4 regions of the Ensifer sp. ENS08 genome follow, and region 1 is predicted to be linked to each of the others. Evidence: predicted binding sites of a transcription regulator. Region 1 holds the regulator's gene; each other region holds the start of a gene.
What was found. Region 1 encodes PhoB, which activates phosphate uptake and scavenging genes when phosphate is short. Its sites were predicted from a motif close to TGTCATNNANCTGTCAT; they were not measured.
Positions count from the first base shown of each region.

Region 2: a site for PhoB is predicted at 1,472-1,488, ahead of IB272_RS09375 (UDP-2,3-diacylglucosamine diphosphatase). Genes of this name have one in related genera too.
Region 3: a site for PhoB is predicted at 2,193-2,209, ahead of IB272_RS12690 (alkaline phosphatase). Genes of this name have one in related genera too.
Region 4: a site for PhoB is predicted at 2,655-2,671, ahead of IB272_RS14230 (putative 2-aminoethylphosphonate ABC transporter substrate-binding protein). Genes of this name have one in related genera too.

Region 1 covers NZ_JACVBF010000001.1:680,091-684,301, reverse strand. Annotated here, with positions in the region: gene pstA (phosphate ABC transporter permease PstA) at 1-120, shown strand, start outside; gene pstB (phosphate ABC transporter ATP-binding protein PstB) at 134-949, shown strand; gene phoU (phosphate signaling complex protein PhoU) at 1,000-1,713, shown strand; gene phoB (phosphate regulon transcriptional regulator PhoB) at 1,916-2,599, shown strand; gene IB272_RS03190 (GcrA family cell cycle regulator) at 2,667-3,188, opposite strand; gene IB272_RS03185 (aspartate aminotransferase family protein) at 3,610-4,211, shown strand, end outside.
Region 2 covers NZ_JACVBF010000002.1:765,675-769,885, forward strand. Annotated here, with positions in the region: gene IB272_RS09370 (NADP-dependent malic enzyme) at 1-1,366, opposite strand, end outside; gene IB272_RS09375 (UDP-2,3-diacylglucosamine diphosphatase) at 1,540-2,379, shown strand; gene IB272_RS09380 (MFS transporter) at 2,477-3,697, shown strand; gene dgcA (N-acetyl-D-Glu racemase DgcA) at 3,649-4,211, opposite strand, start outside.
Region 3 covers NZ_JACVBF010000004.1:137,728-141,938, forward strand. Annotated here, with positions in the region: gene typA (translational GTPase TypA) at 1-360, opposite strand, end outside; gene IB272_RS12690 (alkaline phosphatase) at 562-2,127, opposite strand; gene IB272_RS12695 (amidase) at 2,390-3,700, shown strand; gene IB272_RS12700 (hypothetical protein) at 4,191-4,211, opposite strand, start outside.
Region 4 covers NZ_JACVBF010000005.1:122,506-126,716, forward strand. Annotated here, with positions in the region: gene IB272_RS14220 (putative 2-aminoethylphosphonate ABC transporter permease subunit) at 1-305, opposite strand, end outside; gene IB272_RS14225 (putative 2-aminoethylphosphonate ABC transporter ATP-binding protein) at 308-1,489, opposite strand; gene IB272_RS14230 (putative 2-aminoethylphosphonate ABC transporter substrate-binding protein) at 1,576-2,586, opposite strand; gene phnY (phosphonoacetaldehyde dehydrogenase) at 2,961-4,211, opposite strand, start outside.

The sequences.
Region 1 (4,211 bases):
GAGGCGGAACGCGCCTTCGTCGAGCGCACCTCCGGCGCAATCATCATTCTTCTCATCTTCCTGGTCGTCATGAACCTTGGAGCCATTCTGTTGCGACGTCGCTTTGAGCGCCGCTGGTAGTGAGGTAATTACTATGAACATCATGTCAGAAGCAGCAGTCGAGAAGGCTCTGGATCAGAAAATGAACACCGTGCCCTACAAGATGATCGGCAAGGATGTGTCGGTCTATTACGGCGAGAAGCGTGCGCTTTTCGACGTCAACCTCAACATCCGCGAGAACACGGTCACGGCGCTGATCGGACCTTCGGGTTGCGGCAAGTCGACCTTCCTGCGCACGCTGAACCGCATGAACGACACGATCGAGAACTGCCGCGTCACCGGCAAGATCACGCTCGACGAGGACGACATCTACGACCCGACGATCGACGTCGTCGAGCTTCGCGCCCGCGTCGGCATGGTCTTCCAGAAGCCGAACCCGTTCCCGAAGTCGATCTACGACAACGTCGCCTACGGCCCGCGGATTCACGGACTTGCCCGCACCAAGGCCGACTTTGACGAGGTGGTCGAGACCAGCCTGCAGAAGGCCGGTCTGTGGAACGAGGTAAAGGATCGTCTGCAGGAGCCCGGCACCGGCCTTTCCGGTGGTCAGCAGCAGCGTCTCTGCATCGCGCGTGCCGTCGCCGTCAGCCCGGAAGTCATCCTCATGGACGAGCCGTGCTCGGCTCTCGATCCGATCGCGACCGCCAAGGTCGAAGAGCTCATCCACGAGCTGCGCACGAACTTCACGATCGTCATCGTGACCCACTCGATGCAGCAGGCCGCCCGCGTTTCGCAGCGCACCGCCATGTTCCACCTCGGCAATCTCGTCGAGGAGAACGACACCGACAAGATGTTCACCAATCCGGATGACCAGCGCACCCAGGATTACATCATGGGCCGCTTCGGCTGAGGCCGCATAAGGCTGCAACAGTAACTGCAAAGCGCCCGTAAGGATCGACGATCATGTCCATGCATATCATGTCCGCCTATGACGAAGAACTGAAGTACCTGACGCGCCGCATCTCGGAGATGGGCGGCCTCGCCGAACAGATGGTCGCCGAGTCCGTTCGCGCGCTGGTCAACTCCGACCTGGCTCTCGCACAGAAGGTGATCTCGGACGACACCGTCCTCGACGACGCCGAGCGCCAGATCGGTGAGAAGGCGATCGTCACGATCGCCAAGCGTCAGCCGGTCGCCGCCGACCTGCGTGAGATCATGGGGTCGATCCGCATCGCCTCCGATCTGGAGCGCGTCGGCGACCTCGGCAAGAACACCGCCAAGCGCGTGATCGCGGTCGCCGGCTCCGGCATTCCGCGCAAGCTCGCCCGTGGCCTCGAGCATCTGGCAGAGCTCGCTCTCGTCCAGCTCAAGGAAGTGCTCGACGTCTACGCCTCGCGCTCGCCGGAAAAGGCCAACAGCATCCGCGAGCGTGACGAGGAGATCGACGCGATCTACACCTCGCTGTTCCGCGAGCTCTTGACCTACATGATGGAAGATCCGCGCAACATCACGCCCTGCACGCATCTTCTGTTCTGCGCCAAGAACATCGAGCGCATCGGCGACCACGCGACCAATATCGCTGAGACGATCTATTACATGGCGACGGGTGCTCAGCCGGAAGGCGAGCGTCCGAAGGATGACACCACGTCGACGCTGGGCTCGGTCAACGACTGAGCGCCAAGCGCGCCGTAAGCATGCATGCCCCTTGAAATCTGATCCGGTCGCGGCTTCGGTCGCGGCCCCGAATTCCTGTATCTGAAGCATGCGGTTTTCGCCCCGCCTTTGAAAACGGCGGATGTGCTCCAGATTTAGAGTGTCTGAGCGCCGGCCGGGCCGATGAGCCCAAAGGCCGCCCGCGGTAAGGAGACGTTACCTGATGTTGCCAAAAATCGCCGTAGTCGAAGACGAAGAGGCGCTGAGCGTTCTGCTGCGTTACAATCTGGAAGCCGAGGGCTTCGACGTCGATACGATCCTGCGGGGCGACGAGGCGGAGATCCGGCTTCAGGAGCGGCTGCCCGACCTGCTTATCCTCGACTGGATGCTGCCCGGTGTTTCCGGCATTGAACTTTGCCGTCGGCTGCGCCAGCGTCCGGAGACCGAACGTCTGCCGATCATCATGCTGACGGCGCGCGGCGAGGAAAGCGAGCGCGTCCGGGGTCTGGCGACGGGTGCCGACGACTACGTGGTCAAGCCCTTCTCGACGCCGGAGCTGATGGCGCGCGTCAAGGCGATGCTGCGCCGGGCAAAGCCCGAGGTGCTCTCGACGCTGCTTCGCTGCGGCGACATCGAACTCGACCGCGAGACCCACCGCGTTCATCGCCGCAGCCGCGAAGTGCGCCTCGGCCCGACCGAGTTCCGTCTTCTGGAGTTCCTCATGTCCTCGCCGGGCCGCGTCTTCTCTCGCTCGCAGCTTCTGGATGGCGTCTGGGGGCATGACATCTATGTCGACGAGCGCACCGTCGACGTGCATGTCGGTCGTCTGCGCAAGGCTCTGAACTTCTCGAACATGCCCGACGTCATCCGCACCGTTCGCGGCGCCGGCTATTCGCTCGAAAGCTGAGCGGTCTGAAAGTCGCCAACAAAAAAAGGGGCCGATCGGCCCCTTTTTATTGATGCGGTCCGGCTTCTCAGCGGGCCCTGCGGCGCTCGCCCGACGGCTGGTAGGCCAGCCGCGCATGGAAGGTGCAGTAAGGCGAGGCTTCCGGGGAATCGTTGCCGCAGAAGTGAAACTCTTCCTTCAGCGGGTCGCCGATCGGCCACTTGCAGGTGCGCTCGGTGAGCTGGGTCAGCTCGAGGCGGCGCGACATCGGCACGACTACGTCGGTCCGGGTGCTGAAATCCTGCTCGGCAACGAGATCGACTTCGATTTCTTCCTTGAGAACGACAGCGCCGGCCGCGCGTGCAACCGGGCGGGTCGAAACGCGCGAAGCGTAGTTCGGTGCGCGCGGTGCCGAAGTCGGGCGCTTCGGACGGGCTGCCGTCGTGGTGCTGCCGCCGGCCTTGGCGCGACCTGGCAGGCTCAGGCGGTGAACCTTGCCGATGACAGCGTTACGGCTGACGCCGCCGAGCTGCGCCGCGATCTGGCTTGCGCTCAGGCCCTCGGACCAAAGCTTCTTCAGTTTCTCCACCCGCTCGTCAGTCCAGTTCATTTCTGCACTCTCCGTTCTCAGCGTTGGGGATGGCAGAATCCCTCACCGCACCCCGGTTAAACCCCGGGGTTGCAAACGCGATAACTCTTTTGGTGACTAGGTCCGCCGCATGCGTCTAGTAATTGAATGTTAACGTACTGACCGCTGGACTCTGTGGCAAGAGTCCCGGGAATCAGGCCGAATCGATTTCGTAGTTTTCCCCAACTTGCTCGGCCAGCGTTGCATTTTTGCAAGCCCTCCCGGACGATTTTTCTGCTGCCAGGAATCGACCCTTCATGTTGCGCTGCAAGGCTTGGTTTTGTTGACATTGCAGCGCGAAATGGGAATAGTGCCTGCGCCGCCGAAAGGCGGCATTTTTGATTTTTATCGGCCCGCGTGAGGCGCGGGATCGATGTCGATCTGGAGTGAAGGAGAGCCTCGCATGACTGCAACCACGCCGCTTTACGATACCTACATGCGTGCGCCGTTGCGTTTCGAGCGAGGAGAGGGCGCCTGGCTGATCGCTGAAGACGGCACGCGTTATCTCGATTTCGGTGCCGGCGTTGCCGTGAACTCGCTCGGCCACGCGCACCCGCACCTGGTCGAAGCGCTGAAGGCGCAGGCCGACAAGGTCTGGCACCTGTCCAACCTTTATGAAATTGCGGGCCAGGAAAGCCTCGGCCGCCGGCTGACGGCGGTGACCTTTGCCGACAAGGTCTTCTTCACCAATTCGGGCGCGGAAGCGCTGGAATGCGCCATCAAGACGGCACGGCGTTACCACTTCTCCAAGGGCCACCCGGAGAAGTTCCACGTCATCACCTTCGAAGGCGCCTTCCACGGCCGCACGATCGCGACGATCGCCGCCGGTGGTCAGCAGAAATACATCGAAGGTTTCGGGCCGAAGGCGCCGGGCTTCTACCAGGTTCCGTTCGGCGACATCGCCGCGGTCAAGAATGCGATTACCGAGGAAACCGCAGCGATCCTGATCGAGCCGATCCAGGGCGAGGGCGGCATCCGTCCGGCGACCAAGGAGTTCATGCAGGA
Region 2 (4,211 bases), on a different contig from region 1:
TCTTCTGGGCGTTCTTGGCGGCGGCAAAGACCGGCTTCATGATGAAGCCCGAGCGGAAGACGAAGCGGTTCAGCTTGTCGAGATAGGCGTCATAGTCCTGGATCGGACGGGTGGCGACGCCGCTTTCCTCGGCTGCCTTCGCAACCGCCGGCGCGATGCGCAGGATAAGGCGCTGATCGAACGGCGAGGGGATCAGGTAGTCCGGGCCGAAGACCGGGGTCTCGCCGGAATAGGCGCGGGCGGCAACATCGGAGGGCTCTTCGCGGGCAAGACCGGCGATGGCGCGTACGGCCGCCATCTTCATTTCTTCGTTGATCGTGCTTGCGCCGCAGTCGAGCGCGCCGCGGAAGATATGCGGGAAGCAGAGAACGTTGTTGACCTGGTTCGGGAAGTCCGAGCGGCCGGTGCAGATCATCGCGTCCGGACGGGCTTGGCGGGCGGCTTCCGGCATGATTTCCGGCGTCGGATTGGCGAGCGCCATGATCAGCGGCTTTTCGGCCATCTGCGCCAGCAGTTCCGGCTTCAGGACGCCGGCGGCCGAAAGGCCGAGGAAGACGTCAGCGCCGCCGATGCTGTCGGCAAGCACGCGGTTGCTGCTATCCTGCTCGTAGACGGACTTCCATTCGTCCATCAGCACCTCGCGGCCCTTGTAGACGAGGCCTTCGAGGTCATGGACCCAGATGTTTTGGCGCTTGGCGCCGAGCGTCACGAGAAGGTTGAGACAGGCGAGTGCGGCGGCACCTGCGCCCGAGGTGACGATCTTGGCGGTCGCGATGTCCTTGCCGGCGAGTTCGAGGCCGTTGAGGATGGCGGCGGCGACGATGATCGCGGTTCCGTGCTGGTCGTCGTGGAAGACCGGGATCTGCATCTTTTCACGCAGGCGCCGCTCCACCTCGAAACATTCGGGCGCCTTGATGTCTTCAAGGTTGATGCCGCCGAAGGTCGGCTCGAGCGCCGAGATTACGTCGACCATGCGCTCGATGCTCGACGCGTCGATTTCGATGTCGAAGACGTCGATGCCGGCAAACTTCTTGAAGAGGACGGCCTTGCCCTCCATGACGGGCTTGGAAGCCAGCGGACCGATATTGCCGAGACCGAGGACGGCCGTGCCGTTGGAGATGACCGCGACCAGGTTGGCGCGCGCTGTGTAATCGGCGGCTGTTTCCGGATTGTCACGAATGGCGATGCAGGGGGCTGCAACCCCTGGCGAATAGGCAAGCGCCAGGTCGCGCTGGTTGCCAAGCGGCTTGGTGGGCTGGATTTCGAGCTTTCCCGGGCGTGGGTAACGGTGGAAGAAAAGGGCCTGCTGGTCGATGTCGCCGCTGGCCGGACCGGTATGGGATTTCGTCTTGTCGCCCGTATTCATGCTCTCACATTCCTCATTCGTGGTCGTGCCTTTTGGCATGAATTCGAAGCGAGGTACAGTTTTGCAGTGCTGATTTCAGCGGGGGGACCGGTGACGCAATGTTGATGTCATCTTCCTGAAACACGAGTCTGGTTTCACGAAGGCAGAAAGCATAACCTGAAGACGAGGCTCGCATGATGGCGGCGCAGCAAGACAACTCCGCACGAAAGCTCAGGACGTTGTTCATCTCGGACGTCCATCTCGGCTCGAAGGCCGCCAAGACCGACTACCTGCTCGACTTCCTGCGGCATCATGAAGCGGAGACGATCGTTCTGGTCGGCGACATCGTCGACGGCTGGCGGTTGAAGCGCAGCTGGTACTGGCCGCAGAACTGCAACGACGTGGTGCAAAAGCTCCTGCGCAAGGCGCGCAAGGGCGCCCGCATCGTTTACATCCCCGGTAATCACGATGAATTCCTGCGCGACTTTCCGGGCGTGCATTTCGGCGGCATCGAGGTGGCGCAACGCTACATGCACGAGGGGGCCGACGGCCGTAAATATCTCGTGCTGCACGGCGACGAATTCGACGTCGTCGTGCGCAACGCTCGCGTGCTCGCCTATCTCGGCGATTGGGCCTACGACACGGCGATCGCCATCAATATCGGGCTTGCTGCGGTCCGCCGACGTCTCGGCATGCCCTATTGGTCGTTCTCGTCCTGGGCGAAGCTCCAGGTCAAGCACGCCGTCAACTTCATCGGCGAGTTCCAGAAGGTGGTCGCCGATGAGGCGCGCCGTCACGATGCGCAGGGCGTGATCTGTGGTCATATCCACCATGCTGTCATCGAGGAGATCGGCGACATCCGCTACATCAACACCGGCGACTGGGTGGAAAGCTGCACGGCGATTGCCGAGCACCACGACGGCACGATGGAACTGATCACCTGGCACCAGATGCGCGGTGGCGCCAGCGAGGGCGAAGCCTCTGGCGAAGCGGACAAACTGCTCGCCCAACTGCTGACCCAGCGCGCGGCCTGACCTTCGCGGCGCAGCGATATTCCTGTCGCGAAAACTAGGTTATGGCGAGGGGCGCCCGGCTCGTGCTAGAGATCGGGCACAGCCATCAGGTCAGACGATGATTCCCTTCCAAGCGCCCGCCTATGTGGGCCCTCCGCCGCGCCATTTTGCGCTTCGCATTGCTTTGCTCTTCTGTGCGCCGCTGATCGTCAACGGCTTCGCGATGCCATACTTCCCGATGTGGCTGAGCACGCTGTCGATGAGCGACTTCGAGATCGGCGTCGTTCTGGCGTTGCCGATGTTCGTGCGCGTCATCACGGCGCCGATCGCCGGCGTCATTGCCGATAGGCTCGGCGAGCGGGCGATCGTCCTGATCTGGTCCGGTTTCCTGTCGCTCGCAACGGCCGTGGTTCTGTTCTATTTCCGCGAATTCTGGCCGGTGCTGCTGATCTATACGCTGCAGTCGGCCGTCTATTCTCCCTATGTGCCGATCGTCGAGGCGATCGCGCTTTCAGGCGTGCGGCGCTGGGGCTTCGACTACGCCCATATGCGGCTCTGGGGCTCGGTCGCCTTCATCGGCGCGACGATGCTCGGCGGCTGGATGGTGGGCATCTTCGGCAGCGACATGGTGCTGCCGGCGATGGCGATCGGCTTCGGCCTGACGATCATCATGGCCTATGCCGCGCCACGGGTCGGCAAGCCGCGGCGGCCGTCACCGATCACGGCATTGACGGAGCCGCCGCCGAAGTCGCTGCGGCAGCTCGACCTGCAGCTGCTTCTGATCGGGGTGACGCTGGTCAACGCCAGCCACGCGATGCTCTTTGCCTTCTCGGCGATCTATTGGCAGCACATCGGCTACAGCGGTACCGAGATCGGCCTGCTCTGGAGCGCGGGCGTCGCGGCGGAAGTGACGATGTTCATCTTCGCCAAGGCGATCAGCCGCCGTTTCAGCGTCTGGGTGATGATCCTGTCCGGCTGCTTTCTCGCCGTGGTGCGCTGGATCATCTTCCCGATGGATCTCGGCTTCAGCGGCTATTTCATCCTGCAGTGCTTCCACGCCTTCACCTATGCGATCATGCACACCGGCATGCAGCACAAGCTGGTCGAGCGGGTGGTGGAATCACAGGAAGCGTCGGCGCAGGGGCTCTACTTCTTCTATACCGGTATCTTCACCGCGATCTTCACGTTCCTGTCCGGCTATTTCTACGCTTGGTACGGGGTGAACGGCTTCTATTCGATGTCGGTCGTCGCCTTTGCCGGCTGCTGCTTTGCCGTCGCTGCCTGGTATCTTCAACCCCAGAGGCGCGGCTCCGGCGGGAAGACAAGCGAGGCCTCGTAGCGCAGGCCGGGCTCGCGATCCTGCGCCAGCAGCAGCGGCCCGTCGAGATCGACGAAATCCGCGCCTTGAGCCACCAGGATCGCCGGCGCCATCGCGAGCGAACTGCCGACCATGCAGCCGACCATGACCTTGAGCCCGAGCGAGACCGCCTCATCGCGCATGCGCAGTGCCTCGGTCAGGCCGCCGGTCTTGTCGAGCTTGATGTTGACGGCGTCGTAACGCCCGACGAGAGCAGCGAGGTCGCCGGTCGCGTGCACGCTTTCATCAGCGCAGATCGGAACGGGACGGGCGATCGTTGCCAACGCCTCGTCGCGGCCGGCGGGAAGCGGCTGCTCGATCAGGTCGATCCGTTCCTCGGCGCAGATCGCAAAGTGATAGGCAAGCGTTTCGGGCGTCCAGCCCTCGTTGGCGTCGAGGATGATGCGGCTTTCCGGTGCGCCGGCGCGCACCGCACGGATGCGGGCAGCATCATCCGACGTGCCGACCTTGACCTTGAGGAGCGCGCGGTGGGCAT
Region 3 (4,211 bases), on a different contig from region 1:
CTTCAAGCCGACCTTCAGCGCCTTGCCGACGACGAACTTCGTCTGCGGCATCGGGCCCTCGGAAGCGTCGACGAGAACGATGGCGCCGTCCACCATCGACAGGATGCGCTCGACTTCACCGCCGAAGTCGGCGTGGCCGGGGGTGTCGACGATGTTGATGCGCACGCCCTTCCATTCGACCGAAGTCGCCTTGGCGAGGATGGTGATGCCGCGTTCTTTTTCGATGTCGTTGGAGTCCATGACGCGTTCGGCAACGCGCTGGTTTTCGCGGAACGAGCCCGACTGCTTCAGGAGCTCGTCAACAAGGGTCGTTTTCCCATGGTCGACGTGCGCGATAATCGCGATGTTACGAATGCTCATTTTTCGTCTCGGAAGGTTCAGGGCAAGCCCCGATGGGCCACGCCGCTTTTTCAATGGTCGCGCTCATACAGGTTTTTTTGCGATTGCGAAAGGGGGGCGCGCGCATGAGCGTCGTGTTCAAATGCCGGTAGGCCATGGGTTTGCACTCGTCAGGGGTCTCGCGAACGCCGTTTGCAAAGCTGTTGGCCGCGACCGAATTCCTCATGCAATTGCGGCCGGATCGAGCGTCACGCGCCAGAGTTCCTGGTCCTGCCGGTCCATCAGCCGCACCGTCATCTGCTGCGTCTGGCCGTTGATATCGACGATGCCGAAAAACTGCAGACCAGCCGATGGCGGCAGGTTCTGGTCGATGCCGCCGCCGGATGCCTTGATGAAGCGAACCTCCGGCCCGAAGGTCATGTCGAGGTCCTTCGGCCCATAGGTGCCGGAATGCAGTGGACCGGACACGAACTCCCAGAACGGCGTGAAATCCTTGAATGCGCCGCGCCCCGGATCGTAGTGATGCGCGGCGGTGTAGTGCACGTCCGCCGTCAGCCAGACGAGGTTGTCGATGCCGTTGTCGCGGACGAAGCGCAGGAGATCGGCAAATTCGCGTTCGCGCCCCGCGGGCGGACCGTTGTCGCCGTTGGCGATCGCGTCCGAGCCGCGCCGGTTGGTGTAATCGTCCCAGACGACGAGACCGATCGGCATGTCGCAGGCGATCACCTTCCAGGTGGCCCGCGAGGCAGCAAGTTCGCGCTTAAGCCAGTCGACCTGCCGCCAGCCGAACAGGGCGCCGCCGCCGTCTTCTCCCTGGTTGGCGCCGCGATAGGATCTGAGGTCAACGAAGAACACGTCGAGCAACGGACCATAGCCGATCTTGCGGAAGATGCGGCCGGGCTGCGTTGCCGGCATGCGGATCGGCGTCATCTCGTGGAACGCCCGCGCCGCCCGCTCGGCATAGACGGCAACATCCTTTTCCGGATAGCGCGCGTCGTCGCGCAGGTCGGTCGAGGCCGACCAGTTGTTCAGCACCTCGTGGTCGTCCCATTGATAGAAAGTGGGGCACACGGCGTTGAGTTGCCGCACATGCTCGTCGAGCAGATTGTATTTCCATTGCCCGCGATATTCTTCCAGCGTCCGCGCCACGTCACGCTTCTCATGCGTCACCACGCGGTTCTTCCAGACACCGCCATCACGTAGCGCTATCTCGTCAGGGATCGGGTTATCGGCATAGATCGTGTCACCGGAATGAATGAAGAAGTCCGGCTCGTGCTGGCGCATGGTCGAATAGGTCTTCATGCCGACATCATCAATGCCCCAGCCCTGCCCGGCCGTGTCGCCAGACCAGACGAAGCGGATCGAGCGCTTGCGCAAGGGGGCGGTGCGAAACCGGCCGGTGACCGGCGCGGAGACGCGGTTGACGTCGTAGAGATCCGTGGCGGTGAAGCGGTAGAAGATATCCTGGTCCGGCAGCAGCCCGTCGAGCGAACATTTGATCGCGCAATCCGTCTGCGGCGTCGCCGTCAGATCGGCAAGGCGAAGGGGGTTAGAGAAGCTCTCGGTGGTCGAGTATTCGACCGACACCTTCGACGGGCGATCCACCCGTGTCCAGATCATGCCGGAGGACGTATCGACATCGCCCGATTGCACGCCGTGAATGAATTCCGGCCGGCCGTAGCCGCGTGCATAAAAGGGTGTCGCAAGACCGGATGAGGCCACGAAGCCCGCGGCACCGGCGGAAAGCAGGAAAGAACGCCTCGAAAGCGTCTTGAGGATATCGGCCAAACAGACCTCCGATTCGGCAGCGCCACCGCGCGTGCCGGACCTTTGGTCATCTGGGTGTCAGCGACGTAACAGCCGCATGAAACTATTTGAACGGTTTGGCGACAGTTCGGTGAAGGCCGGAGTGGCCGCGGCGACAATGGGACGATGGCAAACGCCGCCAATGCTGTTATCAAAGGCGATCAGCGTTAGCCTTGGTGAATCCGGGCAACGAACCCGCCTCCTGCCCCCGTTCGGTGGCCACACAAATCGACAGGTGATCATCGTGTCCCATGCCGCCAACGTCTCCGTCCGCGACCGCCTGGAACAGATCATGAGCCGGCTCAACAATCGTCGGCGCGAGGAAAAGGCTTTTGTCCGTCTCTACCAAGAGAGCGCGCGGAGCGAGGCAGACGCGGCCGACCGCCGCCGGCAGGCGGGGGACGGCCTTGGGCCGCTCGACGGCAAGATCGTTTCAATCAAGGACCTGTTGGATATCGCCGGCGAACCGACGCTTGCCGGCTCCATCATCCGCCGCGACGCGCCGCCGGCCCAAAAAGACGCGCTCGTTGTCCAGCGGCTGCGTGCTGCCGGTGCGGTCATTATCGGCAAGACGCATATGACCGAATTCGCCTTCACGGCGGTCGGGCTCAATCCGCACTACCCGGTACCCGGCAACGCCACCGACGAAAGCCTGATCCCCGGCGGTTCATCCTCGGGCGCTGGCGTGTCGGCAGCAGAAGGCACCTGTGATATTGCCATCGGTTCAGATACCGGTGGCTCGATCCGCATCCCCGCGGCGCTGAACGGCATCGTCGGCTTCAAGCCGACGGCGAACCGCATCCCGCTCGATGGCGCCTTTCCGCTCTCGCCGGTTCTGGATTCGCTCGGGCCGCTCGCCCGGACCGTTGCCGATTGTGCGACGACCGATGCTGTGATGGCCGGCGAGCAGCCAAGGCCGCTTGTCGCCCGTCCTGTCGCAGGCCTTCGTATCGGCATCCCCCGTGGCAGGCTGTTTGAAGACCTCTCCCCCGAAGTCGCCGACGCCTTTGCGGCAAGCCTCGACCGACTGGCCCAAGCGGGTGCCAAGATCGTCGACTGCACCATCGATGACTTGATCGAGAAGCTCGGCCAAGCGACGCGGATCGGCTCGATTGCGGGCCTGGAGGCAAGCCGCGTCCACGCCGGATGGCTGGGTGATGCAGCCGCCCCAGTCGACGAAAGGGTCAAGTTCTCGCTTCGCCGCCGGCTTTTGGTGCCCGACGCGGCGATCTCGGCCCTGCTGCAAACCCGGCATGGGCTCGCCGCCGCCATGGACGAGCGGCTCTCGCCCTACGATCTCATCGCACTGCCGACGACGCCGATTGCGGCCGTGTCCATCGCAAGCGTCGACACCGACGCGGCGGAATACGACCGCGTGGAGAGCCTGCTGCTGCGCAACTGCCAGGTCGCCAACCAGTTCGATCTCACCGCTATCACCCTGCCGATGCCGGGCCTTGTGCGGCCGGCCGGACTGATGCTGGTTGGGAGAAACGGAACCGATGCGACCGTACTGGCGGCAGCCCTTTCAGCCGAGGCGCTGCTTCAGGAAGCTTGAACGGCGCGCCCGATGGTCATCGAATGAATCACCGGCCTGCAAGCAGGCCGGTTCGGCAGTCGTCGTCGATGAGGACATCAAGCGGGCATGGATCCCGTTGAAATCGGAACCCCGCAACGCCTTGTTCTCTACGGCCAATCGCTCGCGCCTTGATGCGCCAAGCATGCCGAGCGATGTGCGCGCCGATTTTGCGACAGCGATATGCGATGAAGCAGACTTGATCTGCGACGCGCTTTAGCGTGAGCGCTTCGAGGCCCGAAGGATCAGCCAGACCGGTGCGCCGATAATCAGCAGCGCTATGACCGTATGCCAGATAGAAAATGTCATGCTTGTGCGTCTCCCCTAGCGCAAGCGATACGTGGCCGCGAACTCTCCCGACATCCGACGCGTCGCCGATTGGAACCCGGTCAGAACAGGACATCCCTGATTCGATTCGCAACCGATGGTGGATTACGTTCGAAAAATAGTTCGTGGAGGAGACGCGCTCCGCTCAATGCATCGTTTCGCCGGA
Region 4 (4,211 bases), on a different contig from region 1:
CCGTCGGAACTGCTGGAAAGCTCGGCTTCCGTCACCGCCCCGAGTTCCCGGTTCAGGTCTTCGGCGGTGACGACCGGCCCCCAGTTCGCCCCCGTCTCGTCGCTCACCTGGAACTCGAAAGCCGAAAGCTCGAACCGGTAGGTCGACAGCGACTTCGACAGCATGACGAAGAGCGGCGCGCCAAGCGCGACGACCAGATATAGCCCGATGACTGCCATGAAGCCGAGCTTGATGCGGTCGTCTTTGGAGGATTCCTGGCGCAGCCGCTTGCCGATCAGGGGAAGGTGGGGTGCTTCCAGAACCATGTTCATCGTCCAGCCCCCCTCGGATAGAGCAGCAGGCGTTCGCGCGGGATCTCCACCTGGATGGCGCCGCCGGTTTCGATCCGGAGGCGTCTCACCGCGTTGACGGAGAAGTCGGCAACCAGCGTGCGCTCGCCGAGACGCGGGGCCGTCAGGCGCGTGCGCCAGAACATGCCGAGGAACTCCATCTCGCGCACCTCGGCATCGATCAGGTTCTGCGGTGTGGCCGGCCGGTCGCTGGCGTTGACGGCATGGGCATCGGCTCCGTGGGGAATGATGTCGACCGGGCGGACGACCGCCGTTGCCGCGTGGCCGGCGGAAAAATCCTCCGTCGAACAGCAAAAGGCGGAGTGGCCGATCTCGACTTCGTCATCTCCAAGAACCCGGGCTTCGAACTGATTGGTCTCGCCGATGAAGTCGGCGACGAACAGCGTTTCGGGATGACGGTAGATTTCGGTCGGCGAGCCGACCTGCTCGATGACGCCGTGGTTCATGACGACGATCCGGTCGGCCATGGCGAGGGCCTCCTCCTGGTCGTGCGTCACCATGATGGTCGTCACACCGAGCTTTCTCTGCAGCGCCTTGATCTCATGGCGAAGGTGCACGCGAACCTTGGCGTCGAGTGCCGACAGCGGCTCGTCGAGCAACAATAGCCCCGGCGAGATGGCGATGGCGCGGGCAAGCGCGATGCGCTGTTGCTGGCCACCGGAAAGCTGGGCCGGATACTTCTTGCCGTGCGCCGAAAGGCCGACCGTTTCCAAGAGTTCGGCGACCCGGGATGCGACCCCCGCCTTCGATCGGCCGGTGTTTTCCAGGCCAAAGGCGATGTTCTGCTCGATCGTCAGATTGGGAAAGAGCGCATAAGACTGGAAGACGATGCCATAGTCGCGGCGGGAAGCCGGCAGCGTCGAGATATTGCGGCCGTCTTGCAGGATGGTGCCTTGCGTCTGCAGGTCGAGACCGGCGATGGCTCGCAGCAACGTCGTCTTGCCGCAGCCGGACGGGCCGAGAAAACAGACGAACTCGCCCCTGGCAATCGACAGCGAAATGTCGCGAAGCGCGACGAAATCGCCATAGGTCTTCCAGAGATCCGAGATCTGCAAGTAGGGGGCCGGCTCCGCGGCCGCGTCATCGGCGAAGTGCTGACGGCTGGTGGGCGTCGGTTCGATCGACAGGGCATGCCTCATCTGCAAGCTCCGCTGGCTTGAGGGATTTTCTTTCCGAGAAATGCGATCGGGCGCAGCGCAAAGGCGCTGCGCCCGGCCGATCAGGCTCAGCTCTTCGGTTCAGACTTGGCGTCGTAACGCTTCTGCCATTCCTTGAGGATGTCAGAGCGGTTGTTTGCGGCCCACTCGAAGTCGTTGACGATCATCCGGGAAGCGATGTCGTCGGGCAGGTGCTCGACCTGCTTGGCGACGCCCGGATAGGCAACGACGGCATAGCCGGCATTGTACATTTCGTTCGCTTCCTTGGTGACCGACCAGTCGACGAGCGTCTTTGCGGCTTCGAGGTTTGCCGTGCCAGCGATGATTGCGGTTGCCTCGGCCTCCCAGCCCGAACCCTCGGCGGGGAAGATGATGTCGATCGGTGCACCGGCACTCTTGGCCTTGGCGCCCGGAAACTCGAAGGACACGCCGATGACGGCTTCACCGGCGCCTGCCATCTTGCACGGCTTGGAGCCGGAATGGGTGTAGGCGGAGATGTTCTCGTGGAGCTTGTCCATGTAGTCCCAGGCCTTCTCCTCGCCCCACATCTGCATCCAGCCGGAGACGTCGAGGAAACCGGTGCCCGAGGATGCCGGGTTCGGCATCACCACGTGGCCCTTGTATTCGGGGTTCGTCAGGTCTTTCCAACTCGTCGGCGGCTTGAGGCCGAGCTTTTCGCCCTCGACCGTGTTGTAGCAAAGAGCCGCGACATAGGCGTCCATGCCAACCCAGCTCGGCGGCGTGTCCTTGTCGACGAATTTCGGGTCGAGCGTCTCGACGCCCTTGGGCTTGTAAGGTTCCAGCATGCCTTCGGTCTTCAAGAGAAGCAGCGAGGTTGCAGCGAGCCCCCAGACGACATCGGCCTGCGGATTGTCTTTTTCTGCAAGCAGCTTGGCGGTCATGACGCCCGTGGAATCGCGCACCCAGTTGATCTTGATGTCCGGGTGGGCCTTTTCGAAGGTCGCCTTGTAGCGGTCGAGGTCGACGGCTTCGACGGCGGTGTAGACGGTGAGCTGTGTTTCAGCGGCAGCGATGGCAGGAAGCACAGCGGAAACGGCGCCGGCAAGCACAAAGAGCATGCGTCTGTTCATGATTGAAGTTCTCCTCTGAGGTCCTGGTAAAACCGGGGAAGCGCGGCGGACAATCTTGTCGTTGCCCTGTTGTGATCGGCTTCGGGAAACATTCTGCGCAGCGGTTTCCTGTAAGTAAAATTTATTATTCTTATCGATTAGAAGAAAAAAACTATGGATGTTCTGCCGCAGAACTGGGCATGGAAACCGCGCTTGACCAAGGCGGCGGCAGGTTTCGATACGATTTCGCACAATCTGCCGGATGAAGGAGCAGATCTAAGATTGCGCGTCGCGCAGAGCCCCGCGACGCTGCGGGAGCAAATAGAAAGGGAGCCGCCATGGCGGCTCCCAGAGGGGTGAATCAGCGGGGGAAACGCTTGAAATCACCATGGCAAGGAGAATGTCTTGACGTTGGTAAAGCTCTTCATCGCCTCGATGACGCCTTCCTTGTAGCCGTTGCCGGAATCCTTGATGCCGCCGAAGGGGCTCATCTCGATCCGGTAACCCGGCACTTCCCAGATGTTGACCGTGCCGACCTTCAGCCCGGCGATGTATTTCTGCATTCGCCGGAAGTCATTGGTGCAGACGCCGGAAGAAAGGCCGAAGGCGGTTGAGTTCGAGAGCGCGATCAGCGCGTCGTCATCATCGGGCGCGCGCACGATCGGTATGATCGGCGCGAAGGTTTCTTCCATCACCAGTTCGCTCGAATGCTTAACGCGGTCGACAACGATTGGCGGCAAGAGGGCGCCTTTACGGCCGGGATCGTAGAGGATCTCCGCCCCTTCTTCCGCTGCCCGGTGCACCCGCCGCTCGAAGACTTCCGCCGCCTTGGCATGGACGACCGTGCCAAGGTCCGTCGCCCGGTCCATCGGATCGCCGAACCTCAGCTTTTTCGCTCGCTCGAGCACCAGCGGCACGAAGCGGTCGGCAACGCTCTCCTGGCAGAGGATGCGTTTCACAGCGGTGCAACGCTGGCCGGAGTTCTTCGTCGCGCCGGCAACGGCCAGATCCGCGGCTCTTGCGAGATCGTCGTCCGACAGATCGTTGAGGATGATCAGCGGGTCGTTGCCGCCGAGCTCCAGGATCTGCCGCTTGTAGTGGGCGTGGGCCGCGATCAGCTTGCCGACTGGAACGCTGCCGGTAAAGGTGATGAGGTCGAAGTTCGGATTGGTGATCATCTCCATGCCAATATCGGCGGGCCAGCCGGTCACGACCGAGAGCATTTCCGGCGGCAGGCCGGCCTCATAGAGAATGTCGGCGAAGATAAGCGCCGTCATCGGCGTCAGTTCTGTCGGCTTGAGCACAACGCAATTGTTCGTCGCAACCGCCGGCGCGACCTTGTGTGCCACCATGTTGAGCGGATGGTTGAACGGCGTGATCGCCGAAATGGCGTTGAGCGGTTCGCGCGTGGTGAAGATCTTGCGCGCCTTGCCGTGTGGTGTGAGGTCGCAGGAGAAGATCTCGCCGTCGTCATGAATGCACATCTGGCCCGAGAGCGTCAGCACGTCGAAGGCGCGGCCGACCTCGTAGAGCGAGTCCTGCTTGGAGATCCCGAGCTCCAGCGTGATCAGATCAGAGATCTCCTCCTTGCGGGCAACGAGCAGGTCCGCAGCCTTGAGCAGGATGCGCTGACG